Regions from separate parts of the Achromobacter sp. DH1f genome, predicted to be linked through region 1. Evidence: riboswitches for the same ligand, from Rfam matches in the RefSeq annotation. Region 1 holds a riboswitch; the other holds the start of a gene.

Region 1 (7,099 bases):
GCTTCTCGGTGCTGGGCCTGCTGGAATTCATCGACTGGGGCGGCGGCGACATCCTGCATTACGCGTCCCGCTATCTGGCCGATGCCATCGACCCCCGCTTTGCCGCGCCGGACATCATCGCGCGCAACATGGAAGCCGGCCGCAACGGCCTGCGCGAAGGCCAGGGCTTCTACGACTACGCCGGCATGGACGTGGACGCCTACAAGCTGCGGCGGCTGGGAGAGCTGTGCGACCGGTTGCGCATCATGGGCTTGCTGCCGCGTCATGACGCGGCCCGGGAAAAGGGCGACGTTCGCTAAAGGGGCAACGGCCAGGGGCCAGGCAGCGCCGCCACACTGCTTACCCCGCCGTTCAACGATCCAGCGTCTCCAGCACCCGCAATGCCAGCCGCACGCGCGCCTCGTTGGGATAGTTGCGGTTGGCCAGGATCACGATGCCCTCCTTGCGCGACGGTACGAAGGCCACGTAGGCGCCAAAGCCGTTGGTGGCGCCGGTCTTGTTGATCCACGTCGCGGGCTGTGGCGCGCTCGGCGGCTGCAAGGCCTGCACCGGCAAGGTCTCGAAGGCCACCTTGGCCGAATTGCCGGCCACCAGGTCATCCACCGACACCGGGTAACGGTACTGCTCCCAGATCAGGTCCTGCGTCATCGCGCCCAACTGGTAGTAGCCCGTGTGCGTGGCCGCGATGGCGCGCTGGATGGTGGCACCCACCGGCGCCACGCCCAGGTTCACCTCGACAAAGCGGATCATGTCGCGGGCGGTCGATTTCACGCCATAGGCCTCGTCCGCCAGCACACCCGGATTCACCCGCACCGGCGCGTTCTGCTTGTTGTAGCCCCAGGCGTAGTCGGGCATTTTTTCAGGCGGTACGTTCACATAGGTGCTGCGCAAGCCCAGCTTGGGAAACAGGCCCTGCTCCAGCGCCGCCACGTAGGGCTGGCCCAGGCTGCGCGCGGCTACCACGCCCAGCATGCCGATGCTGGGATTGGCGTAGGTGCGGTGCGTGCCGGGCGCGTATTGCGGCGTCCAGGCCTTCAGATAGGCCATCAACTGGGCCGTGTCCTGCACGGCGTCCGGCACTTGCAAAGGAAAGCCGCCCGCCGTGTGCGTGGCCAGGTTGATCAGCGTGGTCTTGGCGAACGCGCTGCCTTGCAGTTCGGGCACATACTTGGCGGGGCTGTCGCCCAACGACAGTTTGCCCGAGGCCTCTGCATAGCCCGCCAACGTCACGGTGAAGGTCTTGCTGATCGAGCCCAGCTCGAACAGCGTGTCGGGCGATACCGGCTTGCGCGGTGCGCGCGAGGCATCGCCGTAGTTGAAAAAGCGCTGCTGGCCGTTGCGGGTGACGGCGATTGCCATGCCGGGGATGTCGTATTGGCGCATGACCTCGGCGACGGCGGCGTTGATCGCCTCGTCAGCAGCCTGCGGCGGCACCGCAGCGACTGGCGCGCCGGGCGCGGACGACGCTGGCGCTGGCTGCCCCGCCGCCATGGCGGGCCCGGCGCCTGCGGCCAGGGCCAGGAACCACATCGAAATACGGAATTTTTCTCTCAGGCGCATGCCATTCTTCCTATCGCGTCATACCGGCTGGCGCCGGCCGAATGGCGCCCAGTGTAGGACGAAATTGGCACATCCTAGTACTAACCCTAAGTCTCGTTCGGCCGAAATTTTGGCTATCCTGCTTCGGTCGATTCAAAACCCCGCAGAAGAGACTCGCCCCCGTGGCGGGCGCCGACGGAGCAACCGCCCCGGAAACTCTCAGGCAACAGGACTGCGCGGTGTAGACAATCTGGAGAGAGGCGCCAAGCGCGCCCACCGAAGGGGATCCCGCGGCGCACACCGCCCGGGTGAAGCTCTCAGGTACCAAGACAGATGGGGTGCTGCTGCCGGTTGGCCGCAGCCACGCTATCTGGAGCCACCATGCCCCGCATCGCCATCATCGGCGCCGGTATCACCGGCGTCACGTCTGCGTACGCCTTGAGCAAACTGGGTTACGACGTCACGGTCTACGACCGCCAGCGCTATCCCGCCATGGAAACGTCGTACGCCAACGGCGGCCAGCTGTCCGCCAGCAACGCCGAAGTCTGGAACAGCGCCGCCACCGTCATGAAGGGCCTGCGCTGGCTGGGCCGCCGCAACGCGCCGCTGCTGCTCAACCCGCGCTTCAGCTGGCACAAGTATTCGTGGCTGGCCCAGTTCATGGGGCAGATCCGCAATTACCGCCAGAACACCATCGCCACCACCCGGCTGGCCATCGAGGCGCGCCAGCACCTGTATGCCATGGCCGAGGAAGAAGGCATCGACTTCGACCTGGAACGGCGCGGCATCCTGCACATCTACCACGACGCCGCCAGCTTCGAGACCGCACGCCGCGCCAACGCGCTGCTGCGCGAAGGCGGACTGGAACGCCACGCGGTCACGCCCGACGAAGCACGCGCCATCGAACCCGCGCTGCAAACGGCCTGCCACGGCGGCTTCTACACGCCGTCCGATGCCACCGGCGACATCCACAAATTCACCAGCGGTCTGGCCCGCGCCTGCGTGCGCCGCGGCGTGCGCTTCGAGCAGGACGCCGACATCCGCGCCATCAGCCGCGACGGCCTGCCCTACGTATTGGACATTGCCCGCGAAGGCGGCACGCAACACGAACAGCACGAGGCCAGCGCCCTCGTCATCTGCGCCGGGGCCGCCAGCCGCCAGTTCGCGCGCCAGCTGGGCGACTCGTTGAACATCTACCCGGTCAAGGGCTATTCCATCAGCGTGCACCTGGACGAGCCCGACAGCCGCGCCGCCGCGCCCACTGTCAGCCTGCTCGACGAAGCCGCCAAGATCGTCACCAGCCGCCTGGGGGACCGCTTCCGCGTGGCCGGCACGGCGGAATTCAATGGCTTCAACATGGACATCCGCGCCGAACGCATCCAGCCGCTGGTGGACTGGACCCGCAAGCACTTCCCCGGCGTACGCACGTCACGCGTGGTGCCCTGGTGCGGCCTGCGCCCCATGACCCCCAACATGATGCCGCGCGTCGGCCCGGGCAAGCGGCCCGGCGTGTTTTACAACACCGGGCACGGGCATCTGGGGTGGACGTTGTCGGCAGCGACGGCGCAGATGCTTGCGGCGAGTGTGCGGGACGGGGTGGCGCTGGCGTAGCGCCTACCGCGCCAGCAACTGCGGCACCGACGACGCCAGCAACGTCAGCCCCGAACATGTCAGCAGCCCCAGCACCGTGCGCCGGAATGTCACTTCGGAAATGCCGATGTACAGGCGGGTGCCGAGCAGCGTGGGGATCAGCATGGCCGGCGCCACCACTGCGAACATGGGCGCCATGTCGCGGGTGACGATGCCGGTGGCCAGGTAGGTGGCCATCGTCACCGACAGCATCGCCAGGTTGAAGTTCTGGATCACGGCGCGCTGGGTGTCTTTGTTGAAACCGCGCAGCGTGCACCACAGCGTGGGCACGCTGCCCGCGAAACCGCCGATGCCGCCTAGCACGCCGCCGACCATGCCCACGGCGCCATCGCCCAGGCGGTTGCCGCGGATGCGCGGCAGCCGCTGCGACATCAGCATGACCGGGCACCACAAGGCCAGCAAGGCGCCCAGCACGGCCTTGAACCAGTCCATGTCCAGGTGCGGCAGCACCAGCACGCCCAGCGGAATGCCGGCCAGGCCGCCCGCCAGGAAAGGCCACAGCAGTTGCCAGTCAAAGCCCCGGCGCACCGAGAACACAGCCAGCAGTTGCCCGGTCAAGGCGCCGAAGACGGCCAGCGCGGCGGCCAGACGCGGGTCCAGCACCCAGGCCCAGAACGACATGGCCACCATGCCGAACGCAAAGCCCGACAGGCCCTGCACGAAGCCCGCCACCGCCGCGCCGATCGCCACCACCCATACCGCGTCCATGCCCTCTGTCTCCTTGGTTCCAGGGCCGGATGCGGCCTCTTGGTGTCATGACCGGGGATTCTAGGCAGCTGCGGCGCGCAGGGTTATTTGAAGTGCTGATGAGGGAATAGGTTTTCGATAATGGCGCGCCGAAGCCTCGCCCGAGCCGTCGAACCCGGTCCGCGAGCGTTCAGGCTAGCCTTGCAGGACCTCGTAGAAGCGCTCGGCCTCGCCCCGGTCACCCAGCACGGCGGTCAGTCGGTCGAGCACGGCGTCGCGGTAGGCCGGCTTGATCTCCCAGTCGTCGTCGCGCAGGTCTTCGTCCGCGTCCAGGTAGACCTCGCCCACGGCGGCCAGGGCGGCGGCCAGCGTCCAGAGGTCGGGCGCGATGTCGTCAGGTGCCCATGTGCCGGTGCCGTGCATCGCATACAGGATGCGGCCGCTGCCCGTGTCCAGGATGAAGGGATCGGCGTTCAGGTCGGCGATGACCAGCCAGTTGTCCTGCCAGGCCGGCACCCGTTGGCCGTTCGAGGCATCCCAGCGGTAGCCGGCCTGCAGATCCCACAGGCGGCTGAGCGCAGGAAAGCACACATTGGTTTCGGACAGCGTGACGCCGACCGGGCCGATGTGCGCGTGATAAGTCTTGCCCAACGGGCCGATGCGGGCATAGAAATCGGCCAGCGCGTCGGGCAGCGGGATATCGCCGCGCCATTCGTCGCGGCCTTGCGGGCGGAGTTCGCCGAAGCGGGCAAAGCCGTCCCGCAACGCGTCGATGTCGATCATGGCGGCCCTTGGGTCAAAGGTAGATCGTGCCGCGCAGGTACAGCGCCGCCTGGCCGCTGATGATGACGCGGCCGTTGCCGGGCAGTTCGCATTGCAGCTGCCCCTTGCGCGCCCCGCCCTGCTCGGCCGTCAGCGTCGTCTTGCCCAGGCGCTCGGCCCAGTACGGCGTGAGCGAGGTGTGGGCCGAGCCGGTGACGGGGTCTTCGTTGACGCCCACGCGCGGGCCGAACCAGCGCGACACGAAGTCGTATCGGGTGGACGGCGCCGTGACCGCCACGCCGCGCACGTCAAACGCGGCCAGCGCCGAGAAATCAGGCTTCAGGCCGTCGATCAGGGTTTCATCGTCGATGACCAGCAGATAGTCGTCGGTGCGGTACAGCGCCCGCGCGTCCTTCAAGCCCAGCGCTTGCAGCAGCGCGGCCGGGATGGCTTCGGCCACCGGTTGCTTGACGGGGAAATCCATCGCCAGCGCCTTGCCGGCGCGGCGCACCTGCAATTCGCCGCTGCGGGTCGAAAAGCGCAACAGGTCGTCCTTGACGCCCAGCTGTTCGAACAGCACCCAGGCCGTCGCCAGCGTGGCGTGGCCGCACAGGTCGACCTCGACCGCGGGCGTGAACCAGCGCAGCGCGTAGACATCGCCCTGGCGCACGAAGTAGGCGGTTTCCGACAGGTTGTTTTCTTCGGCAATGCGCTGCAACGTCGCGTCAGGCAGCCACGCGTCCAGCGGCACCACCGCGGCGGGGTTGCCGCCGAAGGGAGCGGCAGTGAAGGCGTCTACTTGGTAAAGGTCGAGCTGGGGCATGGGGAAATTCCTGTGTCGTACGCGATAAAGCAGCCGTTATTTTGCTACAAGGCGCAGGGCGGGTGCTTGCGGCGGCTTGCCCTGGGCTGCGCGTCTGGTTATTCCAGCCACTGGATTTTCGCCCGCCGACCCGATATGATGACGCTTCTTTCAAGACGCCCTCCCGGTCCGCCGGGAGGGCGTTTCTTTTGGCTTTTTCCAACCCAGAAGGAACCCTTGAAATGAACCATTCCCCCTCCTCCCATCCGAACGTCGGCAACGATGCCGCCGCGGCCAGCCTGTTGGGCTTTGTCCGCCACGGCCACGGCCCGGAACCCGTGCTGGTGCTGCACGACTGGCTGGGCGACCACGGCAACTACGCCGCGATGACGCCCTATCTGGACGGCGACGCCTGCACCTATGTATTCGCGGACCTGCGCGGCTATGGCCTGTCGCGCCATTTGACGGGCGCCTGCACGGTCGATGAGATCGCCGCCGATTGCCTGGCGCTGGCCGACCACCTGGGCTGGCCGCGCTTTAACGTGCTGGGGCATTCGATGACGGGCATGGTCACGCAGCGCCTGGCGGCGAGTGCGCCGGACCGCATCAAGCGGGCGATTGCCGTGTGCCCGGTGTCGGCCGCGGGCAATCGGCTGGGCCCGGACGCGTATGCGTTCTTTGCCAGCACGGCGCGCGACGACGAGGCCTTTTGCCGCCTGATGCAATACGTGACCGGCGGCCTGGGGCGCGGCTGGGCGCAGGCCAAGCTGCGGCGGCATCGCGCGTCGGTGGCGCCCGCCTGCCGCATTCCCTACCTGGACATGCTGGTCCACACGGATTTCGTGGACGAGGTGCGTGGGCTGACGACACCGTACCTGGTGATCGTGGGCGACAAGGACCCGGGGCTGGACGAAGCCGCCATGCGGCAGACGTTCCTGGCGTGGCATCCGAACGCCCAACTGCGGGTGATGCCGAACTGCGGCCATTACCCGATGCAGGAATGCCCGCCGGCTTTTGCGGCGCTGATCGAGGCGTTCCTGGCGGACAAGGCCGTCTGATCAGGCGCCGGCCCCGCGCAGCAGCGCCCCTACCTGTTCCAGTTCGGCCTCGCTACGCGCGCTGTAGCCGATGACCACGCCGGGCGGCATCGTCACACGCAGACAGAAGTCGGCCACCGACTGGATGCCGATGCCGCGTGCCTGTGCACGGCGCAGCAGGTCCGCCAGGTCCCTGCCGGGCGGCAGCCACCACACCAGGTGAAAGCCCGCCTGCTCGCCGCTGACCCGCAGCGGCGACGGGCCTGCGGCCTGTTGCAGCAGCCGCAGCAGCTGGTCGCGCCGGGCCGCGTAGACGGGCCGTACCCGGCGCACATGGCGGGCGAAGCTGCCGTCTTCCAGGAAGTTGGCCAGCGTCATCTGTTCGATGATGCTGTTGGACCGCCCCGTGGTGTGGCGCGTCCGCGTGAACGCCGCCACCAGCGGCCGCGGCAGCACCGCATAGCCGATGCGCAGCGCGTTGAACAGGGTCTTGTTGAAGCTGCCGCAGTGGATCACGCGGTCGGCGCTGTCCAGGCTTTTCAGGGCGGCCAGCGGCGCGCTGTCGTAGTTGAATTCGCTGTCGTAGTCGTCTTCCAGGATCCAGCTGCCGGTCTGCGCGGCC
Region 2 (7,099 bases), on a different contig from region 1:
GGTAGCGCAGCATGTCGGTTTCGGACTGCACGCTGGAGAACACCGGGTGCTTCAGGATGGCGCTTTCGCGGGCCACGGCGGCGGGGATGCCGCTGGCGGCCACGGCGTCGAGCGCGTCGACGTCGAGTTCGACGTCATCGCGTTCCAGGCCGGCGGCGAACACGTTGACCAGCGCTTGCAGGTCGGCGGCGGTGACGGTCTCGTCCAGCGAGACGGCCAGGCGGGCGCCGTCGACGCGGCGCAGGTTGATGTGCTCGCACTCGGCGGCCGTCAGGATGGCCGGGGTGGCGGCGCCGGTTTCCAGCAGCAGCGTGTCAAAGAAGGTGTCGTTGGCGACCTTGATGCCCAGCTTGCCGAGTTCGGCGCGCAGGATCGCGGTGTAGCGCTGCACGCGATGGGCGATGCGGCGGATGCCGGCCGGGCCGTGCCACACGGCGTACATGCCGGCCATGACGGCCAGCAGCACTTGGGCCGTGCAGATGTTGGACGTGGCCTTCTCGCGGCGGATGTGCTGTTCGCGCGTTTGCAGCGCCAGGCGCATCGCCGGGTTGCCCTGGGCGTCCTTGGACACACCGACCAGGCGGCCGGCCATGTTGCGCTTGAAGGCATCCTTGCAGGCCATGAAGCCGGCGTGCGGGCCGCCAAAGCCGAACGGCACGCCAAAGCGCTGGGCCGAACCGACGGCGATGTCCGCGCCCCACTCACCCGGCGCGGCCAACAGCGCCAGGGCCAAGAGGTCGGTGGCGACGGCCACCACGGCGCCTTGGGCGTGGGCGGCGTCAGCCAGCTTGCGATAGTCGGACACCGAACCGGTGCTGTGCGGGTATTGCAGCAGCACGCCGAAGCATTCCGGCAAGCCCTCGGCTTCGTCGCCGATGGCGATTTCGATGTCCAGGCCTTCGGCGCGCGTGCGCACGACTTCGATGGTCTGGGGGTGCACGTGGCGCGAGATGAAGAACACCGGGCTCTGCGACTTGGCGCCGCGGCGGGCCAGCGTCATGGCTTCGGCGGCGGCGGTGCTTTCGTCCAGCAGCGAGGCGTTGGAGATGTCCAGCCCGGTCAGGTCGGCGACCATGGTCTGGTAGTTCAGCAGGGCCTCGAGGCGGCCCTGCGAGATCTCGGGCTGGTAGGGCGTGTAGGCCGTGTACCAGGCGGGATTCTCGAGAATGTTGCGCAGGACCACATTGGGGGTCTGCGTGCCGTAGTAACCCTGGCCGATGTAGTTGCGAAAGACCTTGTTGCGGCCGGCGATCTGCTTCAGTTCGGCCAGCACGTCGGCTTCGCTGCGCGAGGGCGGCAGCGCCAGCGGGGCCTGGCTGCGGATCTTGGGCGGCACGACTTCTTCGATCAGGGCGTCCAGGCTGGCGCTGCCGATCACGGCGAGCATGGCGGCCTGGTCGGCGTCGGAGGGGCCGATGTGGCGGGGAATGAAGTCGGTGTGGGTGTCTAGGGCGCGCGACATGGAGGGATCTCGGGGTAGCAGGTGTCGTCGGGGGACGAACGGTGATGCATCTTGCGGACGGGCGCGGCGCCTGGCGCCGCCACCCGTCCGGACAGGCTTAGCCGTTGGCGACGGCTTCGTAGCCGGCAGCGTCCAGCAGCTTGTCGGCATCGGCGGCGTTGACCGGCTTGATCTTGAAGATCCAGGCGGTGAAGGCCGATTCGTTGATCAGATTGGGGTTGCTTTCGAGTTCGTCGTTGAACGCGACGATCTCGCCGGCGACCGGGGCGTAGATGTCGGAGGCGGCCTTGACCGACTCGACCACGCCGGCGGTTTCGCCCGCGTTCAGCTTGGCGCCGACCTTGACGTCGCCGACGAAGACCAGGTCGCCCAGTTGGTCCTGGGCGGTATCGGTGATGCCGACGACAAACACGTCGCCTTCGGCTTTGACCCATTCATGGGACTGGGTGTACTTGCGATCGGTGGGCAGACTCATGGGAACTCCTGAGGGATTCGGGTAGAAGAATGGTGTTGCGCGCCTCGCGCCGGCGGCCCGCCCGCCACGGGGGGCCTGCGGCGCGAAGCTTCGAGTTTACGAGTGTTCGACGGCTTTGCCGTTACGGACAAACGGCAGTTTGCAGACCAGGGCGGGCACCCATTTGCCGCGGATGTCGACCTCGACCGTATCGCCCACGGCCACGCCTTGCGGCAGGCGGGCAAAGCCGATCGACACACCCAGCGTGGGCGACATGGTGCCGCTGGTGAGCTCACCCGTGCCTTGCGCGGTGCGCACGGCCATGTGGGCGCGCATGACGCCGCGTTCCTGCAGCTTCAGGCCGACGAAGGCGGCGGGCGTGGCGAATTGTTCCAGCGCATCGCGACCGATGAAGCGGCGTTCGGGGTTTTTCAGGGACACCGTCCAGGTCAGGGCGGCTTCGCCCGGCTGGGTCAGTTCGTCCATGTCCTGGCCATACAGGTTCATGCCGGCTTCCAGGCGCAGCGTGTCGCGCGCGCCCAGGCCCGCCGGGCGCACGCCCTGGGCGACCAGGTCGCGCCACAGCTGCACGGCCTCAGAAGCGGGCAGCACGATTTCAAAACCGTCTTCGCCGGTGTAGCCGGTACGGGCCACCAGGGTGTCGTCGCCGATGCGAGCGGCCACGAACGGGGTCAGCGGTTCGCTGGCGGCCTGCCAGGCGGGGCGCGCGGCCCAGACCTTGGCGCGGGCATTGGGGCCCTGCACGGCGATCATGGCCAGGTCGCGGCGCGGCGTGATGGTGACGTCGAACTTGCCGGCCTGCTTGACGCGCTGCATCCAGGCCATGTCCTTGTCGGCCGTGCCGGCATTGACCACCACGCGCCATTGGTCGGCGGCGAAGAAATAGACGATCAGGTCGTCGATGACGCCGCCCTGCGGGTTCAGCATGCAGGTATAGAGCGCCTTGCCCGGCACCGTCAGCTTGGCCACGTCGTTGGCCACCAGGCGTTGCAGGAAGGCGAAGGCGTCCGGGCCGGTGACGTCGGCGTTGAGCATGTGCGAGACGTCGAACATGCCGGCATCCTGGCGCACCGCGTGGTGTTCTTCCAGTTGCGAGCCGTAGGCCAGGGGCATGTCCCAGCCGCCGAAATCGACCATGCGGGCGCCAGAGGCGATGTGTTCGTCGGCCAGCGGGGTGCGTTTGAGGGTTGCGGACATGCGCGGGTACTCCGGAGCGGCAGCGGTGCCAGGGTTACGGAATGCCGCTGGCGGACGGGCGATGTGCCCCCGCGCAACGGCTGAATCTTCCGCCCCTCTGTCCTTTTGCCTGAGAGTTGCCCCGCATGGCGGGTTTGCACCTTCGGCGCCTGGGCTGCGCGCTATGTCCCTGATTGGGCAGCGGCGCCAGGTCTCTCCAGAGTACTGTTTTGCCCGTCCGCACGGCGAAAACCGGGACAGGGCAAACATGTGCGGTATGGGATACCTGAGCGATTCCGGGCGAATTGCGCCTTCGGCGGCGGCCGCCGCACTTGGCAGCCGCTCTCTCCCGCAACATGCGTGACAGCGGCGAAAGCATACCGCGAAACGCGCGCTTCGCCCAGCGCCGCGCAGCCGGCAAGCCCGGCGTGCAACCCCTTCCCGGCCCCTAGCCCAGCGCCGTGTCCAGCAGCATCATCAGCACGAAACCCAGCATCAGCCCGCAGGTGGCGTAGACCTCGTGCCCCTTGCGGTGCGATTCGGGAATGATCTCGTGGCTGATCACGAACAGCATGGCGCCCGCCGCGAACCCCAGGCCCCAGGGCAACATGGCCGCCGACCAGCCCACGACCGCCGCGCCCAGCACGGCGCCGATCGGCTCGACCAGGCCGGACAGCATGCCCAGCGCGACCGCGAACGACCGCTTGTAGCCGGCCGCGATCAGCGCCACGGCCACCACCAGCCCTTCGGGAATGTCCTGGATGGCGATGCCGGTGGCCAGCGCGGTGCCGCGCACCGGATCGTTGCCCGCGTAGCCCACGCCGATGGCCAGGCCTTCGGGCAGGTTGTGCAAGGTAATGGCGAAGACGAACAGCCAGGTGCGGCGCAGCCGGTGCGCCTCGATGCCCTCGCGGCCCTTGATGAAGTGTTCATGCGGCAGCAGCCGATCCATCAGCAGCAGCGCGGCCGCGCCCAGCAGGATGGCCGCGCCGACGGTCAGCCCGGCGCCCCAGGGGCCGGCGCCCTGGGATTCGGCCGCCGCGATGCCCGGGGCCACCAGCGAGAACGCGCTGGCTGCCAGCATCACGCCCGCGCCGAAGCCGAACATGCTGTCCTGCATTTTCTGGGGAATGGTGCGCGCGAAAAGGATGGGCAGCGTGCCCGCCGCCGTGGCGCCAGCGGCGACCATGCCGCCCAGCAGCGCGTCCGCCACATGCGGCGCGTTCGCGTCGAAGTAGACCCACAGCTGATGCAGGCCCAGGCAGGCGACCAGCACCGCCAGCGTCCAGACGCTGACGCTGGTGGCCGCGGGCCGGATGCGATGACGGCTGAATGTGTTCATGGAACGCTGCCCCCCGCGCAAAGCCGGATCAGCCGATGGCGGCGGCGTAGCGACGCGCCACCTCGGGCCAATTGACGACATTGTAGAAGGCGCCGATGTACTCCGGCCGACGGTTCTGGTACTTCAGGTAGTAGGCGTGTTCCCACACGTCCAGGCCCAGGATGGGGGTGTTGCCCTGCATCAACGGGCTGTCCTGGTTGGCGCTGCTTTCCACCACCAGCTTGCCGGCCGGCGTGACGGACAGCCAGGCCCAACCGCTGCCGAAACGGGTCAGCGCTGCCTTGGTGAAGGCCTCGCGGAACGCGGCCAGGCCGCCCAGTTCCGCATCGATCGCGCGGGCCAGCGCGCCCTCGGGCTCGCCGCCGCCCTGCGGCGACATGACGGACCAGAACAGGCTGTGGTTGGCATGGCCGCCGCCGTGGTTGCGCACCGCGCCGCGGATCGCCTCGGGCAACTGGTCCAGGCGGGCCACCAGCGCTTCGACCGGCTCGTCGGTGGCGATGCCGGCGCCGTCCAGGGCGGCGTTCAGGCTGGTGACGTAGGTCTGGTGGTGCTTGCTGTAGTGGATTTCCATCGTCATGGCGTCGATATGGGGTTCGAGCGCGTCATAGGCGTAGGGCAGGGTCGGCAGGGTGTAGGCCATGAGATGTCTCCGTCAGACCGGCGCCGCGGAATGCGGGGCCAGATTGATTATCGAAAACATAAATGATATGTATTTTTATTTGATATCACAATGGTTGCGTTGCAATGGCTGTCATAGAAGCGGGCTATGCGCCGCCGCCGGCTGCGCAGCGCAGACGCACCAAGGCGCCGCCTGGCGGATGGCCGTCGGGAAATCGTCCGAGAATGAAAGAGAAATGGCGGCCCGCCGACGCGGGCGCCGGCCCTACAGCGCCTTGCCGCAGGCCACGCCCGAGGCCCAGGCCCACTGGAAGTTGTAGCCGCCCAGCCAGCCGGTCACGTCGACGGCTTCGCCGACGAAGTACAGCCCGGGGGTGGTCTTGGCCTGCATGGACTTCTGGTCCAGCCCGCGGGTGTCGACGCCGCCGCGCATGACTTCGGCCTTCTTGTAGCCGGCGGTGCCGCTGGGTACCAGCGTCCACTGGTGGATGTCCTGCGCCAGGGCGCGCAGGGTCTTGTCGGGCGCATCGGCCAGGCGCAACGCCGCCAGGCCGGGCTTGCCGCCCTGCTCGGCCAGGTGCAGCCAGCGATCGGCCAGGCGCTTGGGCCACAGGCCGGCCAGCACCGTGTGCAATTGCTGGCGGTTGCCGGACTTGGAGGCCAGCAGTTCGTCGGCCAGGTCGCGCCCCGGCGCCAGGTCGATGACGATGGGTTCGCCCGGTTTCCAGAAACTGGAGATCTGCAGGATCGCCGGGCCTGACAGCCCGCGGTGCGTGAACAGCAGGTCTTCGAGGAATTCGCCGCGGGTCTTGCCCTGCCCTGTCTGCAGATTGACCTCCAGCGCCACGCCGGACAGTTCCGCCAGGGGCTGCCACTGGGCCGCATCGAAGGTCAGCGGCACCAGTGCGGGGCGCGGCTCGACCACCTTCAGGCCGAACTGGCGCGCCAGCTTCAGGCCGAAGTCGGTGGCGCCCAGCTGCGGGATCGCCATGCCGCCGGTGGCCACCACCAGCTTGGCCGCCCGGATCGGGCCCTGGCTGGTGCGCAGTTCAAAGCCGGCTTCGCCATGGGCCACCTCGGCGACCTGGCAGCCCATGCGCCACTGCACGCTGCCCGCGTCGCATTCGGCGCGCAGCATCTCGATGATGGATTCGCTGGAATCGTCACAGAACAGCTGGCCGCGATGCTTCTCGTGCCAGGCAATATGGTGGCGCTTGAGCAGCGCCAGGAAGTCCTGCGGCGTATAGCCCGACAGGGCCGAGCGACAGAAATGCGGATTGTCGGACAGGAAGTTGGCCGGGCCCGCCCCGATGTTGGTGAAGTTGCAGCGGCCGCCGCCGGAAATGCGGATCTTTTCGGCCAGGCGCTCGGCATGGTCGACCAGCACCACGCGCAAGCCACGCTGGCCGGCGACCGCTGCACACATCATGCCAGCGGCGCCGGCGCCGAGAACGGCAACATCGAACATCGGAACAGTCGGCCCGTATCAGTCTTCGATCAGGCAGTCGACGTAGTAACGCTTCTCGCCGTCCGGACCCACTTCGTCGGCCAGGCCGTGGATGTAGGTTTCGAAGCCCGGGAAGCGTTCGTTGAACTCGCGCGCGAACTGCAGGTACTGGACGATGGTGCGGTTGAAGCGTTCGCCCGGAATCAGCAGCGGAATGCCCGGGGGGTACGGCGTCAGCAGCACGCCCGTGACGCGGCCTTCGAGCTGGTCGATATCGACGCGCTCGACCTCGCGGTGCGCCATGCGGGCAAAGGCGTCGGACGGCTTCAGCGCCGGCACCATGTCGCTCAGGTACATCTCGGTGGTCAGGCGGGCCACGTCACGCTCGCGGTAGGCTTCGTGGATCTGCTGGCACAGATCGCGCAGGCCCATGCGCTCGTAGCGGCGATGCACCTTGCAGAAGTCCGGCAGAATGCGCCACAGCGGCTGGTTGCGGTCGTAGTCGTCCTTGAACTGCTGCAAGGCGGTCAAGAGCGTGTTCCAGCGGCCCTTGGTGATGCCGATGGTGAACAGGAT

Evidence for each region. A riboswitch is a leader RNA that binds a small molecule or an ion and turns the genes downstream of it on or off. The one in region 1 is predicted to bind glycine.
Region 2: linked by a shared signal. The riboswitch ahead of gcvT (glycine cleavage system aminomethyltransferase GcvT) and the one ahead of U858_RS0102900 (D-amino acid dehydrogenase) in region 1 are both predicted to bind glycine.

Annotation. Positions count from the first base shown of each region.
Region 1 is NZ_AYMF01000006.1:39,186-46,284, reverse strand. Features, by position in the region: gene U858_RS0102910 (3-hydroxybutyryl-CoA dehydrogenase) at 1-299, shown strand, start outside; gene ampC (class C beta-lactamase) at 352-1,491, opposite strand; glycine riboswitch at 1,694-1,784, shown strand; glycine riboswitch at 1,786-1,876, shown strand; gene U858_RS0102900 (D-amino acid dehydrogenase) at 1,921-3,150, shown strand; gene U858_RS0102895 (sulfite exporter TauE/SafE family protein) at 3,154-3,897, opposite strand; gene U858_RS0102890 (SUKH-4 family immunity protein) at 4,072-4,659, opposite strand; gene U858_RS0102885 (PhzF family phenazine biosynthesis protein) at 4,673-5,461, opposite strand; gene U858_RS0102880 (alpha/beta fold hydrolase) at 5,683-6,498, shown strand; gene U858_RS0102875 (PLP-dependent aminotransferase family protein) at 6,499-7,099, opposite strand, start outside.
Region 2 is NZ_AYMF01000026.1:69,630-76,728, reverse strand. Features, by position in the region: gene gcvP (aminomethyl-transferring glycine dehydrogenase) at 1-1,462, opposite strand, end outside; gene gcvH (glycine cleavage system protein GcvH) at 1,560-1,937, opposite strand; gene gcvT (glycine cleavage system aminomethyltransferase GcvT) at 2,034-3,134, opposite strand; glycine riboswitch at 3,222-3,344, opposite strand; glycine riboswitch at 3,377-3,475, opposite strand; gene U858_RS0122375 (ZIP family metal transporter) at 3,562-4,455, opposite strand; gene U858_RS0122370 (superoxide dismutase) at 4,484-5,098, opposite strand; gene U858_RS0122365 (NAD(P)/FAD-dependent oxidoreductase) at 5,342-6,544, opposite strand; gene U858_RS0122360 (arginine/lysine/ornithine decarboxylase) at 6,563-7,099, opposite strand, start outside.